3 regions of the Kitasatospora sp. NPDC054795 genome follow, and region 3 is predicted to be linked to each of the others. Evidence: riboswitches for the same ligand, from Rfam matches in the RefSeq annotation. Region 3 holds a riboswitch; each other region holds the start of a gene.
What was found. A riboswitch is a leader RNA that binds a small molecule or an ion and turns the genes downstream of it on or off. The one in region 3 is predicted to bind cyclic di-AMP.
Positions count from the first base shown of each region.

Region 1: linked by a shared signal. The riboswitch ahead of ACWGJO_RS26225 (M23 family metallopeptidase) and the one ahead of ACWGJO_RS33700 (M23 family metallopeptidase) in region 3 are both predicted to bind cyclic di-AMP.
Region 2: linked by a shared signal. The riboswitch ahead of ACWGJO_RS27800 (NlpC/P60 family protein) and the one ahead of ACWGJO_RS33700 (M23 family metallopeptidase) in region 3 are both predicted to bind cyclic di-AMP.

Region 1 covers NZ_JBSHAP010000080.1:64-5,695, reverse strand. The annotation lists gene ACWGJO_RS26240 (HelD family protein) at 1-945, opposite strand, end outside; gene purB (adenylosuccinate lyase) at 1,055-2,494, shown strand; gene ACWGJO_RS26230 (MFS transporter) at 2,502-4,043, opposite strand; cyclic di-AMP (ydaO/yuaA leader) riboswitch at 4,398-4,535, shown strand; gene ACWGJO_RS26225 (M23 family metallopeptidase) at 4,538-5,530, shown strand.
Region 2 covers NZ_JBSHAP010000088.1:16,248-21,879, reverse strand. The annotation lists gene ACWGJO_RS27820 (rhomboid family intramembrane serine protease) at 1-549, opposite strand, end outside; gene ACWGJO_RS27815 (hypothetical protein) at 751-1,014, shown strand; gene ACWGJO_RS27810 (NYN domain-containing protein) at 1,155-2,573, shown strand; gene ACWGJO_RS27805 (NlpC/P60 family protein) at 2,772-3,809, shown strand; cyclic di-AMP (ydaO/yuaA leader) riboswitch at 4,148-4,301, shown strand; gene ACWGJO_RS27800 (NlpC/P60 family protein) at 4,312-5,430, shown strand.
Region 3 covers NZ_JBSHAP010000129.1:14-5,645, forward strand. The annotation lists gene ACWGJO_RS33700 (M23 family metallopeptidase) at 90-938, opposite strand; cyclic di-AMP (ydaO/yuaA leader) riboswitch at 951-1,109, opposite strand; gene ACWGJO_RS33705 (YiaA/YiaB family inner membrane protein) at 1,319-1,609, shown strand; gene ACWGJO_RS33710 (alpha/beta fold hydrolase) at 1,750-2,577, shown strand; gene ACWGJO_RS33715 (TetR/AcrR family transcriptional regulator) at 2,658-3,224, shown strand; gene ACWGJO_RS33720 (SpoIIE family protein phosphatase) at 3,396-5,615, shown strand.

The DNA of each region.
Region 1 (5,632 bases), on a different contig from region 3:
GGGGGCCGTCTGGTGGGCGGCCAGGGCGCGGCGGAGTACCCCGGCCATCCAGGGGCCGCCCTTGGCCAGGGCGGCGGCGGGTGCGTCGGTGCGGGTGGCGGTGACGCCGGGGAGGAGCTCGCCGACGGTGCGCAGCACCACCTCGGTCTCGCCGAGGGCGGGCAGCACCTGGTCGATGTACCGCAGGAAGCCGGGGTTGGGGCCGATCACCAGCACGCCCCGGCGCTCCAGTGCGACGCGGTGGGTGAACAGCAGGTAGGCGGCGCGGTGCAGGGCGGCCAGCGTCTTGCCGGTGCCGGGGCCGCCCTGGACCACCAGGGCGCCGGGCAGCGGGGAGCGGATCACCCGGTCCTGCTCGGCCTGGATGGTGGCGACGGCGGTGCCCATCCGGCCGGTGCGCTCGCGGCCGAGGGCGGCGAGCAGTGCGGCCTCGCCGACCAGGCCGCGCCGGCCGGACTCGTCCAGCCCGGCGAGGTCGAGCGCCTCGTCGTCCAGCCCGGTGAGGGTGCGGCCCCGGGTGTGCAGGTGGCGGCGGCGCACGACCGGGCCCGGACGGGCGGGCGTCGCGGTGTAGAAGGGGCGGGCGGCCGGGGTGCGCCAGTCGAGCAGCAGCGGTTCGTACGCGTCGTCGGTCAGGCCGGTGCGGCCGATGTAGTGGACGGTGCCGTCGCGCTCGTCGAGGCGGCCGAAGCACAGGCCGCGTTCGACCGCGTCCAGCCGGGCCGCGTGGCGGGCGGCCTCGCGGGCGCGCACCTCGCGTTCCAGCCGGGCCTGGTGGGTGCCGCCGGGGGCGGCTCCGTCGTGGGCGCCGTCGGCGGTGCGGCGGGCCCGTTCGCGCACCGTGTCGAGCCGGGAGTAGAGCCGGGTGAGGCGGGCCTGCTCGGTGCGCAGGGCCGCGGCGAGGGCGTCGCCGGGGTTTCCCGCGACCGCTGGATGTTCGCTCATCGGTGTGGTAACCTTGCGGTGAGAAGGTTGCGGTGCGCCATCTGAAAGGCGCTCAATTGACCCAGCCTACCCCAGCCGCCGACGTTCGGCGTGACCTCGGCTGTTACTCTTGCGAAGCGTGAGCGCGAAGCCCCAGATCCCCAATGTCCTGGCCTCCCGGTACGCCTCGGCGACCCTGGCCCAGCTGTGGTCCCCCGAGCACAAGGTGGTCCTCGAGCGCCACCTGTGGCTCGCCGTCCTGAAGGCCCAGCAGGACCTCGGCGTCGAGGTGCCGGCCACCGCCGTCGCCGACTACGAGCGGGTGATCGACCAGGTCGACCTCGGCTCGATCGCCGCCCGTGAGCGGGTCACCCGCCACGACGTCAAGGCCCGGATCGAGGAGTTCAGCGACCTCGCCGGGCACGAGCAGATCCACAAGGGAATGACCTCCCGGGACCTGACCGAGAATGTCGAGCAGCTCCAGATCCGCCAGTCCCTGGAGCACGTGCGCGACCGCACGGTGGCCGTCCTGGTGCGTCTGGCCAAGCTGTCCGCCCAGCACTCCGAGCTGGTCATGGCCGGCCGCTCGCACAACGTGGCCGCGCAGGCCACCACCCTGGGCAAGCGGTTCGCGTCGATCACCGACGAGCTGCTGGTCGCCTTCCGCCGCCTGGAGGAGCTGATCGCCCGCTACCCGCTGCGCGGGATCAAGGGCCCGGTCGGCACCGCCCAGGACATGCTGGACCTGCTCGGCGGCGACACCGACAAGCTGGCCGAGCTGGAGCGCCGGGTCGCCGGGCACCTCGGCTTCGAGAACGTGCTGACCAGCGTCGGCCAGGTCTACCCGCGCTCGCTGGACTTCGAGGTGCTCACCGCCCTCGTCCAGCTGGCCGCCGCGCCGTCCAGCCTGGCCAAGACCATCCGCCTGATGGCCGGCCACGAGCTGGTCACGGAGGGCTTCAAGGAGGGCCAGGTCGGCTCCTCCGCGATGCCGCACAAGATGAACACTCGCTCCTGCGAGCGCGTCAACGGCCTGGCCGTCATCCTGCGCGGCTACGCCTCGATGACCGGCGAGCTGGCCGGCGACCAGTGGAACGAGGGCGACGTCTCCTGCTCGGTGGTGCGCCGGGTCGCGCTGCCGGACGCGTTCTTCGCCTTCGACGGCCTGCTGGAGACCTTCCTGACCGTCCTCGACGAGTTCGGCGCCTTCCCCGCCGTGATCGAGGCCGAGCTGGACCGCTACCTGCCGTTCCTCGCCACCACGAAGGTGCTGATGGGCGCGGTGCGCGCGGGCGTCGGCCGGGAGACCGGGCACGAGGTCATCAAGGAGCACGCCGTCGCCTCCGCGCTGGCGATGCGCGCGGGCGCTCGGGAGAACGAGCTGCTGGACCGGCTGGCCGCCGACGAGCGGATCCCGCTGGACCGGGCCGCGCTGGACGCGCTGCTGGCCGACCGGCTGTCCTTCACCGGCGCGGCCGGTGCCCAGGTCGCCGAGGTCGTCCGCCAGGTGGAGGCCGTCGCGGCCGCCTACCCGGAGGCCGCCAAGTACGCGCCGGCCGACATCCTCTGACGTTCGGTCAGTTCAGAGTCGAGGGCCCTGCCGCCGGACCGGTGGCAGGGCCCTCGCGCGTCGTGGGGACGTGGCCGGGGTCGAGCGGCGGGGCGGTCGGTCCGCACGGCCAGTCGCAGTTCGGCTCGGCCACCGGCTGCTCCTCGGGGGCGAGCACATTGCCGCGTACGGTCGCGGAGGCGATCAGCCCGCCGGCCACCAGGAGGCCCGCGCAGATCAGCATCGCGGTGTGGAAGGCGGAGTCGACCGCGGAGGGAACCCGGTAGGCGTCGCCGCTCAGCCCGGCCAGCGCCGGCAGGGCGGCCACCGCGAGCAGGCCGGCCGCGCGGGCGGCGGCGTTGTTGACCCCGCTGGCGATGCCGGCGTGCCGGACCTCGACGGCGGCCAGCACGGTCGCCGTCAGCGGCGCGACCAGCAGCGTCATCCCGCAGCCCATCACCGTGACGGCGGGCAGCACGTCCACCCAGTACGAGGAGTCGGGGCCGATGCGCAGCATCAGCAGCACCCCGGCGGCGCACAGCAGCGGTCCGACGGTCAGCGGGACGCGCGGGCCGATCCGTTTGCCGAGGCGCCCGGCGCGCGCGGACAGCGCCAGCATCAGCACGGTGATCGGCACCAGGGCGAAGCCCGAGACCAGCGGCGAGAACCCGGACACGATCTGGAGCTGCACCACCAGCAGGAAGAAGACGCCGCTGAACGCCGCGTACACGCACAGGGTGACCAGGTTCACCGCGGTGAACAGCCGTGAGGAGAACAGCCCGAGCGGCAGCATCGGTTCGGGCGCGCGGCGCTCGACGGCCACGAAGGCGACGCCGAGCACCACCCCGATCACCCCGCTGACCCAGACCGCCGGGGACAGGCCCTCGCCGGCCGCGGTCAGCGCGTAGGTGATCGCGCCGAGCGCGAGGGCGGCGAGCACGGCGCCGAGCACGTCGAAGCGGCCGGTGGCGGCCTCGTCCCGGGTCTCCGGCACCGACCGGGTGGTCACCGCGATCACGGCGGCGGCGAGCGGCAGGTTCAACAGGAAGATCCAGCGCCAGCCGGGGCCGTCCACCAGCCAGCCGCCGAGGAAGGGGCCGATCGCGGCGGACACCCCGCCGAGGCCGGACCAGAGCCCGACCGCGGCCGAGCGGTCGTCAGGGTGGAAGACGGCCTGGAGCATGGCGAGCGAGCCGGGGGTGAGCAGCGCCCCGCCGATGCCCTGGACGGCGCGGGCGGCGATCAGCACGTGGATGTTCGGCGCCGCGGCGCAGGCCGCGGAGGCGATGGCGAACCAGACCACGCCGATCAGGAAGACCTTGCGCCGCCCGTACCGGTCGCCGAGCGCGCCGCCGAGCAGGATCAGGCCCGCCAGGGTGAGCAGATAGGCGTTCAGGGTCCATTGCAGGGACGCCAGGGAGGCGCCGAGGTCGGCGCCGATCCGGGGCAGGGCGACGTTCACCACGGTGCCGTCGAGCATCGCCATGCTGGAGCCGAGCACGGTCGCCAGTAGTACCCAGCGACCCTGCGCGGTGCCCAGGCGCAGGGTGCCGGCCTCGGAGGTGGCCACGGGCGAATCCTGCGCTGCCGGGGCGCACGTGACAAGGGTCACCGGTGGGTGTGTTGACGGTCGGCGGTGCGTGAACGGGTGGCTGCGTTCCGTCGCCGATCTCGGCGCAGGGTCGTGGATCAGTGGCGGGGGGTGAATGGGTTGTGTACGCACCGTGGGGTCCGGTCTGCGGAGGGTCACCGGAACGGGGGAGATGGTTGCCCTTTCAAGAGATCGACATTGCTTCACCCGAACGGATGGGTTTTAGTTCAGCGACCGCCCGGCCAGTCCGGACGGATCCCCCGGGTGGAACGCCGAGTCCTGCCGCTGCCCGGTGGTTCGAAACGAACTCTGTACGGCAGGAGCGGGGGACCCACAGGTAAGTCGCCGGACCGGAGTTCGCGCCTCAGGGCGCGGGCGTCCAGGACCGGCTAGGGGTGAAGCCGCGCATGCGGCCGGGCAACTCCAGCCCGAACCCGACAGCTCACCTCGCAGGCGTCGGAGAGGAAAATTCCATGCCTGCTCAGGCTCGTCGTATCGCCCTGCCCCGCGCCGCCCGTATCGGCATCGCGACCGCCGTCACCGGTGTCTCCTTCGCCCTCCCGCTCGTCACCGCGGTGAGCGCCCAGGCCCACACCGTTCCGGCCGCCCCGGCCGCGCAGGCCGCCGCCTCCACGGACGCCAAGTCGGCCGCGCCGGCCGCTGCCCCGGCCGCCCAGGCCGCGCAGGAGAGCTACCGCGTCGTCAGCGGCGACACCCTGTCCAAGATCGCCGACGCCAAGAACGTCGAGGGCGGCTGGCACGCGCTGTACGAGCAGAACCGCTCGGTCGTCGGCGCCAACCCGAACCTGATCTTCCCGGGCCAGCAGCTCGCGCTGTCGGGCCACGCCGCCGCGCCGGCCGCCGACGCCGCCCCGGCCAAGCCGGCCGCCCCGGCGAAGCCCGCCCAGCCGGCCGCCCCGGCGACCCAGGCCGCCGAGCCGCAGGCCCAGGTCCAGGTGAAGACCGAGGCCGCCAAGCCGTCCGCCCAGCTCCAGACCCAGCTGCAGGTCGCCGCTCCGGCCCCGGTCGTGACCGCCACTCCGGTCGCCGCCGCCACCTCCGGCTTCGTCGCCCCGCTGGCCAACCCGAAGCTCGGCACCGCCTACGGCGTGGCCGGCTCGATGTGGGCCTCCGGCCACCACACCGGCCAGGACTTCGTCGCCTCCACCGGCACCCCGCTGCGCGCCGTCGCCAACGGCGTCGTGGTCAAGGCCGGCAACGGCGGCGCCTACGGCAACGAGGTCGAGATCAAGCTCGCCGACGGCCACTACGCCGAGTACGCGCACCTCTCCTCGATCGGCGTGAGGATCGGTCAGACCGTCACCGTCGGCCAGCAGATCGGCCTCTCCGGCGCCACCGGCAACGTGACCGGCCCGCACCTGCACTTCGAGATCCGCAACGGCTCGGAGTACGGCTCGGACATCAACCCGGTCGCCTACCTGCGCGCGCACGGCGTCGCGCTCTGACCCGGGGCCGCTGAGCCCCGAGGGTTTCTGAACCACCGCTGCTGCGGGGCGAATCGATCCTCCGGGATGGTCATGTCGGGTGACCGCTCGACCGGGTGATCG
Region 2 (5,632 bases), on a different contig from region 3:
GCCGAGCACGGCCGCGATCGCCCCGGAGGCCCCGATGAGCACCCGGGTGGAGTTCGGCGAGTGCGCCTCGGCGAGCGCGAAGCCGTACGTGGTCAGGCTGCCGGCGGCCAGGTAGAAGACGGCGTACCGGGCCCGGCCCAGCCGCCGTTCGACGGTGGGGCCGAAGACCTGGAGGAAGAGCAGGTTCCCCAGCAGGTGCAGCCAGCCGGCGTGCAGGAAGAGCCCGGTGAGGACGGACAGGGCCGGGTGCTTGCCCGGGGTCGGGGCGGCCGGGCAGCCGGGGACCGGGTCGGGGGCCTCGGCCAGCTGCGCGGCGGTCAGCGGCCGCCCGGCCAGCACCTCGGCCGGGACGGCGCCCCAGCGCTGCTCGTACCGCTGCTCCGCGCAGACCCGGGCCCGGCCGGTGCCGTACAGCGGGTTGAGCCCGGCGGCCGGGCCGAGCAGGAAGACCAGGGTGTTGAGCGCGATCAAGGCGTAGCTGACCGCCGGGACGGTCGCGGCCGGGCGGCCGCCCCGGGCGGCGGTGTCGTCGGGGACCGCGAGCGCCATGCGGCCAAGCATCCCTCCGGGCGCCGCAGGTGACACGGCGGTTTACGGCAGGTGGACCAGTCCGGGTGTTCGGGCGACCGGTGGCCGCGATGGTTGCCCCAGGCAATAGGCTTGGGGCGGGCATTCCCGCCTCCCGCCGCCGATGCCGGGGCTCCGGGGGGAGCGCCTAGCCCACGAAGGGACCACCCGAGAGGACCCCCGATGACCGTCCCCGCCCTGACCGCCGAGACGCGCTGGCGCTGCACCCTGTGCGGCAACCTCACCCGCTTCGACGTGACCCGCACCGCGCGGGTGACCGAGTTCCTGCACTTCGACCTGGCCGGCGAGTCCAAGGTCGAGGAGACCGAGGTGCTGAGCGAGACCATCGAGTCGGTGCGCTGCCGCTGGTGCAACGCGGTGGACCAGGTCGAGCTGGTGGCCCGCCCGGGTGCCGAGGGGGCGCAGGCCCCCACCGAGCAGGGCTGATCCCCGCCGCCGCGGCGGGTGGGTGCGCGGCGCACCCGCCCGCGCCGCACGGGACAATGCAGAACAAGACGCACGGAGCGTGACGACAGGGGGAGGTCGCGGCCGTGCCCCGCTGGACCAGGATCGGAGCCGAGGACGTGGTGGACGCAGCGAAGGAGCCCGGCGAAGCCCAGGGGCTTCAGCCCGCTGCGGCCGAGGCCCGGGCCGGGGCGGCGAACGACTCCTCCGAGCCCGCGGCGGAGCACGCCGTCGAGAAGCTCGACCGGCCGCTGCCCGAGGGCGTGCGCCGGCGCGTGGTCGGGCTGGCCTCGGACGCGCTCGGCGGGCTGCCGGCGGGCGAACTCCCGCAGAGCCTGCGTCAGTACGTCAAGTTCACCCCGGCGCGGCGGGCCAAGTACGCGGCCACCGCGCTGGCGGCGGCCCTGGAGGCGGAGCCGGCCTTCCGGGTGCGGATAGCGGAGCGGCTGCGCCTCGGGCAGCCGGACCTGGTGAAGGCGCTGGAGTCGGGCACCGTCCCGAGTGCCGCCGATCCGATGGACGTCGCGGCCGCCGCCTACCTGGTGCGTTCGGCGGGCTGGAGCCGGCTGGTGGCCGAGGCCGGCGAGGAGGCCGAGCGGGCCGGTGCCGAGGACGCGGCCGCGGAGTCGGCCCGGCTGGTGGAGAAGCTGCACGCCGAGCTGGCCGAGGTGCGGGCCTCCGCGCGGGCGGACGTGGACCGGCAGCGGGCCGAGTCGGACGGCGTCCGCAAGGAGGCCGAGTCGCTGCGCAAGAAGGTGCGGTCGCTGGAGAGCGACACCCGCCGGGCGCAGGCCGAGACCCGCCGGGTGGCCGGCGAGCTGGAAGCCCTGAAGGCGCAGACCGCGGCCGAGCGCGGTGCGGCCGAGACCGAGGCGCGCAGGCTCAGGCACCGGGTCTCGGAGCTGGAGAACGCGGTCGAGCAGGGCCGCCGGTCGGCCCGTGAGGGGCGCAGCGTCGAGGACATGCGGCTGCGGCTGCTGCTGGACACCGTGCTGCAGTCGGCCCAGGGGCTCCAGCGGGAGCTGGCGCTGCCGGTCTCCCAGATCCGCCCGGCGGACCTGGTGGAGGCGGTGGTGCCGGGGGCGGCCTCGCCCCACGACGTGGCCCGGCGCGGGCTGACCGAGGACGATCCGGCGCTGCTGGACCAGCTGCTGGCGATCCCCCAGGTGCACCTGGTGGTGGACGGCTACAACGTGACCAAGACCGGTTATCCGACGCTGCCGCTGGAGCAGCAGCGGATCCGGCTGCTGGGCGGGCTGGCGATGCTGGCGCAGCGCACCCAGGCGGAGGTCACCTGCGTGTTCGACGGGCAGGACCTGGACGTCCCGGTGATGATGGCGCCGCCGCGCGGGGTCCGGGTGCGGTTCAGCCGGACCGGGGAGACGGCCGACGAGCTGATCCGGCGTCTGGTGCGGGCCGAGCCGCAGGGCCGTCCGGTGGTGGTGGTGTCCACCGACCGGGAGGTCGCGGACGGCGTGCGGAAGGCGGGCGCGCGCCCCGTCGCCTCGGTGCTGCTGCTGAACCGGCTGGCGCGCCCCTGACCCCGACCGGCTGTGCGATGCCTGGTCAGGAGTGGTTCCGGAGTGATGTGCGGGTCCCGTGTCGTCAGTGTGCGGACCGGAGTTCACACCTTCGGGGGAGTGGCAAAACGGATAGATCTTCACTAGGGTCTGGCGTCAAACCTATTTTCCGGAATCTCATCCCATCAGGTGAGTCCGTTGGAAGAAGGAGCAGGACCCTTGGCCTCCCACCGCCGTCCCAAGCAGCCGAGCCGCGCGCGGATCTCCGTGCTCACCGCTGCTGCTGCGACCGCGGTCGCCCTCTCCGCCCAGGTGGCCGCGCACGCCGCGCCGCAGCCGAACAAAACGGACGTCAAGGCGCAGATCGACCAGCTCCAGGAGGAGCAGGAGCAGGCGGCGGAGAAGTACAACGGCGCCAAGGAGCGGGCCGACCAGCTGCGCAAGCAGGCCGACCAGCTGCAGGACCAGGTGGCCCGCAGTCAGGAGCAGATGACCCAGCTCCAGGGCGGTCTCGCCGAGGTGGCGGGCGAGCAGTACCGCACCGGCGGCATCGACCCGTCCGTCCAGCTGATGCTCACCTCCGACCCGTCCGGCTACCTGGAGAAGGCCTCCACCGTCCAGCAGGCCAGCAGCAGCCAGGCCGAGGCGCTCAAGGGGCTGCTGGACCAGCAGCGCCGGCTGGACCAGGAGAAGGTCGAGGCCTCCGCCGTGCTCGCCTCGCTGGACACCACCACCAAGGACCTGAACCAGGCCAAGGCGGACGTCAACACCAAGCTGAAGGCCGCCCAGGACCTGCTGAACTCGCTGAGCGCCACCGACCGCGCCGCGCTGAAGGCCCAGCAGGCGCAGGACGACCGCGCCTCGCGCGGCAGCGACCGGGTCGACCTCAGCAGCCTGCCGCCGGCCAGCGGCTACGCGGCCGTGGCGATGGCCAAGGCGATGAGCAAGCAGGGCTCGCCGTACGTGTGGGGCGCCACCGGCTCGACCACCTTCGACTGCTCGGGCCTGATGGTCTGGGCGTACGGGCAGGCGGGCGTCTCGCTGCCGCGCACCTCGCAGGAGCAGGGCCACTACGGCACCCGGGTGCCCTCGCTGGACCAGGCCCAGCCGGGCGACCTGGTGATCTACGGCAACGACATGCACCACGTCGGGATGTACATCGGCAACGGCATGGTGGTCCACGCGCCGCACACCGGTGACGTGGTGAAGGTGATGAAGGCCGACGCGATGTCGATCAACACCATCCGCCGGGTCTGACGGCCCGACACGCCCGCGCGGCCCCTCCGGGGGCTGTGAAAAGCGCCACCCCTCGTGCGGGGGGTGGCGTTCGGCTTTCGGCCCCTTCGCGGCCACATGCTGAGAATCGATCAGCCTTCTGTGTGCCGGTGGTCACCATCGGTCATTTTCACAGAAGAACTTGGGAAATCTTTGGTCTTTTTTCTGACAAGGATTTGAACCGATCACGGTTCAGTTACTAGGGTCGTGCCCTGAACCACCGCACTGTCGATCGCCCAGCCAGGGTGGCGGCGGTGGTTACCGTCGAGTTCGTGAGGCAGCGGGGCAGGTCGAAGCGACTGCCCGACAGGGGAGCCCAGTGGTTAGGGGCGCTGCGGAGCGGAGCCGGGGAACCACGTTCCTCCGGGGTGAATCGACGCCAGGTCGGCCGATGGAACGGCCGTGAGGCGTCGTAGGGCATGCTTCCGGCCCGAACCCGTCAGCTCACCCGGTAGGCGGACGTAGGAAGAAGGAGTCCGCCTTCGTGGCGTCCCATCGTCGTCCCAAGCCCGCAGGCCGCGCCCGGGTCTCGATCCTGACCGGTGTCGCCGCGGCAGCCGTCGTCCTCTCCGCGCAAGGCGCCCACGCCGACCCGCAGCCGACCAAGGAACAGGTCAAGGGGCAGGTCGACCAGCTCAACGAGCAGGCCGAGATCGCGACCGAGAACTACAACGCGGCCCAGGCCAAGCAGCAGGAGCTGGAGAAGCAGGTCTCCGGCATGCAGGACCAGGTGGCCCGTCAGCAGGCCCAGGTCACCGAGCTCCAGGGCGGCCTGGCCGAGATCGCCGGCGAGCAGTACCGCAACGGGGGAATATCCCCGACCGTCCAGCTGATGTTCTCCTCCAGCCCGGACACCTTCCTCAGCCAGGCCGACGCGCTGAACCAGGCCGGCAGCACCCAGAAGGGTCAGCTGAAGGAGCTCCAGGAGCAGCAGCGCAAGCTCGACCAGGACCGCAACGAGGCCCAGGGCAAGCTCGCCGAGCTGGAGTCGACCACCCAGCAGCTGAAGACCTCCAAGGAGGAGGTCCAGGGCAAGCTGAAGGCGGCCCAGGACCTGCTCAACACGCTGACCGAGCAGGAGCGCCAGGCGCTGCGCCAGGCCGAGGAGAAGGCCGCGGCCGACGCCAAGGCCAAGGCCGACGCCGCCCAGGCCCAGCAGCAGCAGGCCGACCGCGCCTCCCGCGACAACAGCCGCGGCGACCTCGCGACCGGCTCGACCGCCTCCTCCCCGGTGAAGGTGGCCCCGGGCAGCTCGCGCGGTGCCGCCGCGCTCTCGGCCGCCGCCTCCAAGATCGGCAGCCCGTACGTCTGGGGCGCCACCGGCCCGGGCTCCTTCGACTGCTCCGGCCTGATGGTCTGGGCGTTCAACCAGGCGGGCGTGTCGCTGCCGCGCACCTCGCAGGCGCAGGCCTCGGCCGGCACCCGGATCGGCTCGGACATCTCCCAGGCCCAGCCCGGCGACCTGCTGATCTTCTACACCGACGCCCACCACGTCGGCATCTACGCGGGCAACGGCCAGGTGCTGCACGCGCCCAAGCCGGGCGCGTCGGTGCGCTACGAGGCCGTCACCAACATGCCGCTGGCCTCCATCGTGCGGGTCTGATCACCGCTCGAACGCTTCCAGGCCCGGCCTCCCCCAGGGGAGGCCGGGCCTGCGGTTTTTCCTGCGGCTTTTCCCGAGGGTCGATCAAATGTCCGACAACAGCCTGAATATTCGGGTTGGCAGGGGTTTGGACTCGCTTGCCCTGACTCGCTAACGTCTGCCACCGGACTCCCGCTCGACGGCCGCCCGTCCCGGTGCGGCG
Region 3 (5,632 bases):
GCTCCGGGCCGGGGCCTCCGTGCGTGCGCGTCGGGTTTCTCGCGCGGGTGTGCGGGCCTCTCGCGGGTGCGCCGGGTTTCTCGCGCGGGTCAGGGGTTGAGGCCGCGCTGCTGGAGCCAGGGCTCCGGGTCGACCGGGGCACCGCCGCCGGGGCGGACCTCCATGTGCAGGTGCGGCCCGGTGACGTTGCCGGTCGCGCCGACCTTGCCGATCTGCTGGCCGGGGGCGACCTTGCCGGAGCCCTTGGTGATCGAGGAGAGGTGGCAGTACCAGATCTCGGTGCCGTCGGGCAGGGTCTCGACGATCCGGTAGCCGTACGAGCCGGCCCAGCCGGCCGAGGTGATGGTGCCCTGGCCGAGCGCGTAGACCGGGGTGCCGGTGTCGGCGGCGAAGTCCAGGCCGGTGTGCAGGTTGGCCCAGTAGCGGGCGCTCTGGCCGTAGTGGGCGGAGAGCCGGTAGTCCTTCACCGGGAGGGTGAGGGCGGCGGCCTTGACCCGCTCGGCCTCCTCGGCGGCGCGCTTGGCCTCGGCCTCCTTGGCGACGGCCTTGGCCTCGGCCTCCTGCGCGGCCTGGAGCCGGGCGGTCTCCTCGGCGGCGGTGCGCTGGCTGTCGGCCTGGTGCTGGATGCGGGCGGCGAGCGCGAGGCCGGGGTCGGCGGAGAGGGCGACCGGGGTCTCGTCCGGGGCCTCGACGGCGGGGGCGGCGGCCGGGGTCGCCGAGGCGAAGCCGGTGGCGCCCAGGGTGGCGGCGACGGCGGTGACGCCGAGCAGTGGGGAGGCTCCGCGGGTCTGACGCGGCATCCGGTGGCGGTTGGTCTCGACCTCCGCGGGGAAGTCCTCCGGGCCGAAGGCCTCGGGGCCGTCCGTGCCGGGGTGGTCGAGGAGCTGGGTACCGGCTGCGAAGCCGGCCGGGTGTGCCGGGGTGTGCGTCGACGCCACGGAGGCGCGCTCCTTTCCTTCCTTCGCGCCTACCGGGTTAGCTGACGGGTTCGGAGCAGGAAGGTCTCCTACGGCTGGGCCGGAGCCCCGCCGATTCACCCCAAGGAACGTGGTTCCCCGGCTCCCTGACCTGCCCGGAGGCGGGTCGGCGGGATTAGGCGACGGCGCACGGTGCCGTCTGGGTACGGCGTTGACAACCGCGCTGCGTTATCAAACGTTAATCCTAGGAGGCTCTGATTCCAAGCCATCCGTTCGGAGCAGCCTAGGGCAAAGTGATCGGACGTCAACGAACGACACCGGCGAACACCCCCCTCGCGCACGGCCCCATCTGAGTACTCCTACTCATGTGCGCCCCGTCCGGGCGGCCACATCCTGGCGCCATGAGCACATCGATGCAGACCCGCACCACGGCCGCGTACCACATCCAGGCCGTCCTCTCCTTCGCCCTGTCGGGCGTCGCCCTCGCCCTCGGGATCGCCTACCTGCCGGTCGGCGGATGGACCAGGGCCTTCCTCGGGATCGGCCTCCTCTACACCGTCACCTCGGCGTTCACGCTGGCGAAGGTGATCCGGGACCGGCAGGAGTCCAACGAGATGGTCACCCGGGTGGACCAGGCCAGGCTGGAGAAGCTGCTCAGCGAGCACGACCCGTTCAAGGTGGAGGGAGTCTGATCACCCCTTCCGCTCCATCCGCTCCTTCCGTTCCATCCCTCACCCGGCCATTCGCTTGACGGCTAAGGCTATTAGCCTTAGCTTTATGGCTATCGGCCCGCACGCCGATGCCCCGCACCGGCGGCCCGAGGAGGACCCCCATGAACGGCACCATCACCCCGAGCACCCAGTACCTGACCGTTCCCGGCGGCCGGATCGCCTTCGACGACACCCGGCAGGGCGACGGCACCCCCGTCGTCCTGCTCCCGGGCATGCTCGACAGCCGGGCCGCCTACCGGCACCTGCGCCCGCTGCTCGTCGCCGCCGGCCACCGCGTCGTCACCGTGGACCTGCGGGGCTTCGGCGAGTCCTCCGTCGAGTGGGACGACTACGGCCCGGCCGCCATCGCCGGCGACGTCCTCGCCCTGCTCGACCACCTCGGCATCGAGCGCGCCGTCCTCGCCGGGAACTCCTACACCGGGGCGACCGTCGTCAGGGCCGCCGGGGACGCGCCCGAGCGGGTCGCCGGGATCGTCCTGCTCAACGCCTTCGTCGAGAACCCGCCGCCGGGCGCCCTGATGCGCGGCGTCATGGGCCTGATGGGCGCCGCCCTCGTCCACTGGCCGGCCTCCTGGGGCTTCTACCTGCGCCGGATGGCCTTCCCGGGTGCCAAGCCCGCCGACTTCGACGCGTACGTGGACGGACTGGTCGCCGCGCTGCGCACCCCGGGGCGGAAGACCGCCACCCGCGGGTACGTCCACGGCGACTCGGCGCCGGTCGGCTGGACGGCCGCGGTGCGGTGCCCGGCGCTGGTGGTCATGGGCAGCAAGGACCCCGACTTCCCGAAGCCGGAGCTCGTCGCCGACCGGCAGGCCGCCGCGCTCGGCGCGCGCAAGGTGATGATCGAGGGGTCCGGGCACTACCCGATGGCCGACAACCCGACGGCCACCGCCGACGCCCTGCTGCCGTTCCTCGCCGAGCTCGGCTGAGCCCCGCCCGTCCCCACCGCCCGCTCCTGCCCGAACCCGCCCGATCCACCCGACGTCATCCGTACGGAGAGCCCGAACCCATGCCCCGCGTAGGACTGACCCCCGACCAGGTCGTCGACCACGCCCTCGCCCTCATCGACGAGCAGGGCTCCGAGGCCCTCACGCTGGCCTCCGTCGCCGCCCGGGCGGGGGTCGCCACTCCCTCGCTGTACAAGCACGTCAGCGGCGGCCTCGCCGAACTGCGGTTGCTGATCGCCGTACGGGTCACCGGGGACCTGGCCGACCGGCTGGCCGAGGCGGCCGTCGGGCGCAGCGGGGACGACGCCGTCGCCGCCGTACTGCGCGCCTACCACGCGTACGCCACCGCGCACCCGCACCGCTACAACGCCCTCCCCCAGGCCCCGCAGCCCGACGACGAGCTGGCCCGCGCGGGCGCCCGGCTCGTCGGCGTGATCATCGCCGTCCTGCGGGAGTACGGCCTCGAAGGTTCCGAGGCGATCCACGCCGCCCGCACCGTCCGCTCCCTCGCCCACGGTTTCGCCTCCCTCACCACCGCCGGCGGCTTCCGGCTGGCCGAGGACCTCGCCACCACGCACGACCGCCTCATCGCCACCCTCACCACCGGCCTCCGCGCCTGGCCCGCGTAGGCGGCCGGCCCGCACGGACCGGAGGGCGGCACCGCCCGCGCGGACAGCCGCCGGCACGGACGGCCACCTCTCCAGCGCCGGTGCCGGTGCCGGTGCCGGTGCGACGGCCCGGTCCCCGTTCACCTCTTGGGGAACCATTCACCGCTTGGGGAAATGGGGTATTAAGGGTCAGTGCCCCTGGAGCCCGCCGACAGTCCGACCGCGCGCAGTGCGATGCGCTGCGTGCGCCTGCTGCTCGGCTGCACCAGCGCCGCCGAGCTGCTCGGCACCGTACTGGCCGAGGGCCCGAGCTGGATCACTGGCGAGGGGTCCGCGCTGTACCTGCTGGACTCCGCCGGGATGCTCCGGCTGACCGCCTCGCACGGGCTGCCGGACTGGGCGCACGAGCGCTACGGCGTGGTCGATCCGGCCGGGGAGCTGCCCGCCGCGATGGCCCTGCGGCTGCGGCGCCCGTACCTGCTCAGCCCCGAGCACACCAGCGTCGACTATCCGAACGCGAACGCCGGACTGGGCACCGGGATGGTGGCCGTGATCGCCCTGCCGATGGTCGTGGACGAGCGGCCGATCGGGGTGCTCGCCCTCGCGCTGGCCCACCGGGGCACCGTCCCGCGCCGCGACCTGGACGTCCTGGAGACCGTCGCCGAGGCCTGCGCCCACCGGGTCTCGCACCTGCTGGACCACGCCGACGCCCATCTGCCGCACGGCACCCGCGCACCCTACGGCGTCCGGTTGCCCGAGGGTCCGCGGGCGGCGGACGGCCGCCCGGCCGGGCCGGCCCACCCGCTGCTTTCGCTGGCGGTGCGGGCCGCCGGGCACGGCGCCTTCGAGCGCGACCTGGTCACCGGCGAGAGCTACTGGGACGCCGAGGCGTTCCGGGTGGCCGGCCGCCCGGCCGCCCCGGACGGCGCCGCCCCCGAGCTGGACCGGCTGGTCCACCCGGAGGACCTTCCGGACGTGCAGGCCGCGCTCGCCGAGGCGCTGGCCACCGGCGGCCGCTACCGGATCGGCTACCGGGTGCTGCGGCCCGGCGGCCGGCCCGCCCGGGTCGAGGAGTCCGGCGAGGTGATGCTGGACGTGCACGGGCGGCCGGTGCGGATCGCCGGGCTGCTGGCCGAGGCCGGGTACCGGGAGCAGCCGCCGGCCGAGGAGCGGAACTCCCCGGCCGCCGCCCGGACGGCACTGCTGCTGACGCTCACCCGGGCACTGTCCCGGGCGGTGACCGTCCGGGACGTCACCACGGCCGTCACCGACGTCGCCCGTCCGGCGCTCGGCGCCGCCGGCATCGTCCTGGACCTGGTGGACGCGGGCCGGCTGCTGCCCGTCTCGCACACCGTGTACGGGGGCCCGCGCCGCACCGAACTCACCCGGCTGGCGGACCTGTCCGAGGGCGTGATGCAGCGGTCGCTGGCCCGCTCCGCCCCGCTGTTCAGCGAACCCTCGGCGGCCCGTTCCCGGCGCGATCCGCTCGCCCCGGCCGCCTGGGCGGTGCTGCCGCTGGTCGCCTCCGGGCAGCAGGTGGGCTCCTGCCTGATCACCTTCGCCGCCGAGCGGGTGTTCAGCCGCGAGGACCGGACCCTGTACTCGGCCTTCGCCGGCATCCTGGCGCAGTCCCTGGAGCGGGCCCGGCTGTACGACACCCACCACCACCGGGCCTCCGAGCTGCAGCGGGCGATGCTCCCGCGCACCCTGCCCCGGCTGTCCGGGATCGCCAGTGCCGCCCGCTACCTGCCGAGCACCGAGGGCATGCAGATCGGTGGCGACTGGTACGACCTGCTGCGTCTGCCGGAGGGCCGGATCGGGCTGGTGATCGGCGACGTCCAGGGCCACAACGCCGAGGCCACCGCGGTGATGGGCCAACTGCGCAGCGGGCTGCGGGCGTACGCGACGGACGGGCACGACCCGGCCGCCACCCTGACCCGCACCAGCCGGCTGCTGGCCGAGCTGGACACCGAGCTGTTCGCGACCTGCCTCTACCTGACCCTGGATCCGGCCGACGGCGCGCTGACCGCCGCCCGGGCCGGGCACCCGGCGCCGGTGCGGATCACCGCCGACGCCGCGGCCGTCGAGCTGGAGCTGCTGGGCGGGCCGCCGCTGGGGGTGGACCCGGAGCAGCCGTACCCACTGGCGGTGGAGCGGCTGGCGGTCGGGGAAACGCTGCTGGCGTACACCGACGGGCTGGTCGAGGACCGCGAGGAGGACTACGACGAGTCGGTGCAGCGGATGCTCGGCGGGCTCGAACTGTGGGCGCGGCAGACGGGTCCGGGGCGGATCGGCCCGGCACCGGCGCTGGAGCGGCTGGCCGATCTGCTCACCCTGAACGTGACCGAGCGGCGGTCCCGGCCGGACGACGTGGCGCTGCTGCTCCTGCACCGGACGACGCCCCTTCCGTAACACCGTGCACACGGGCC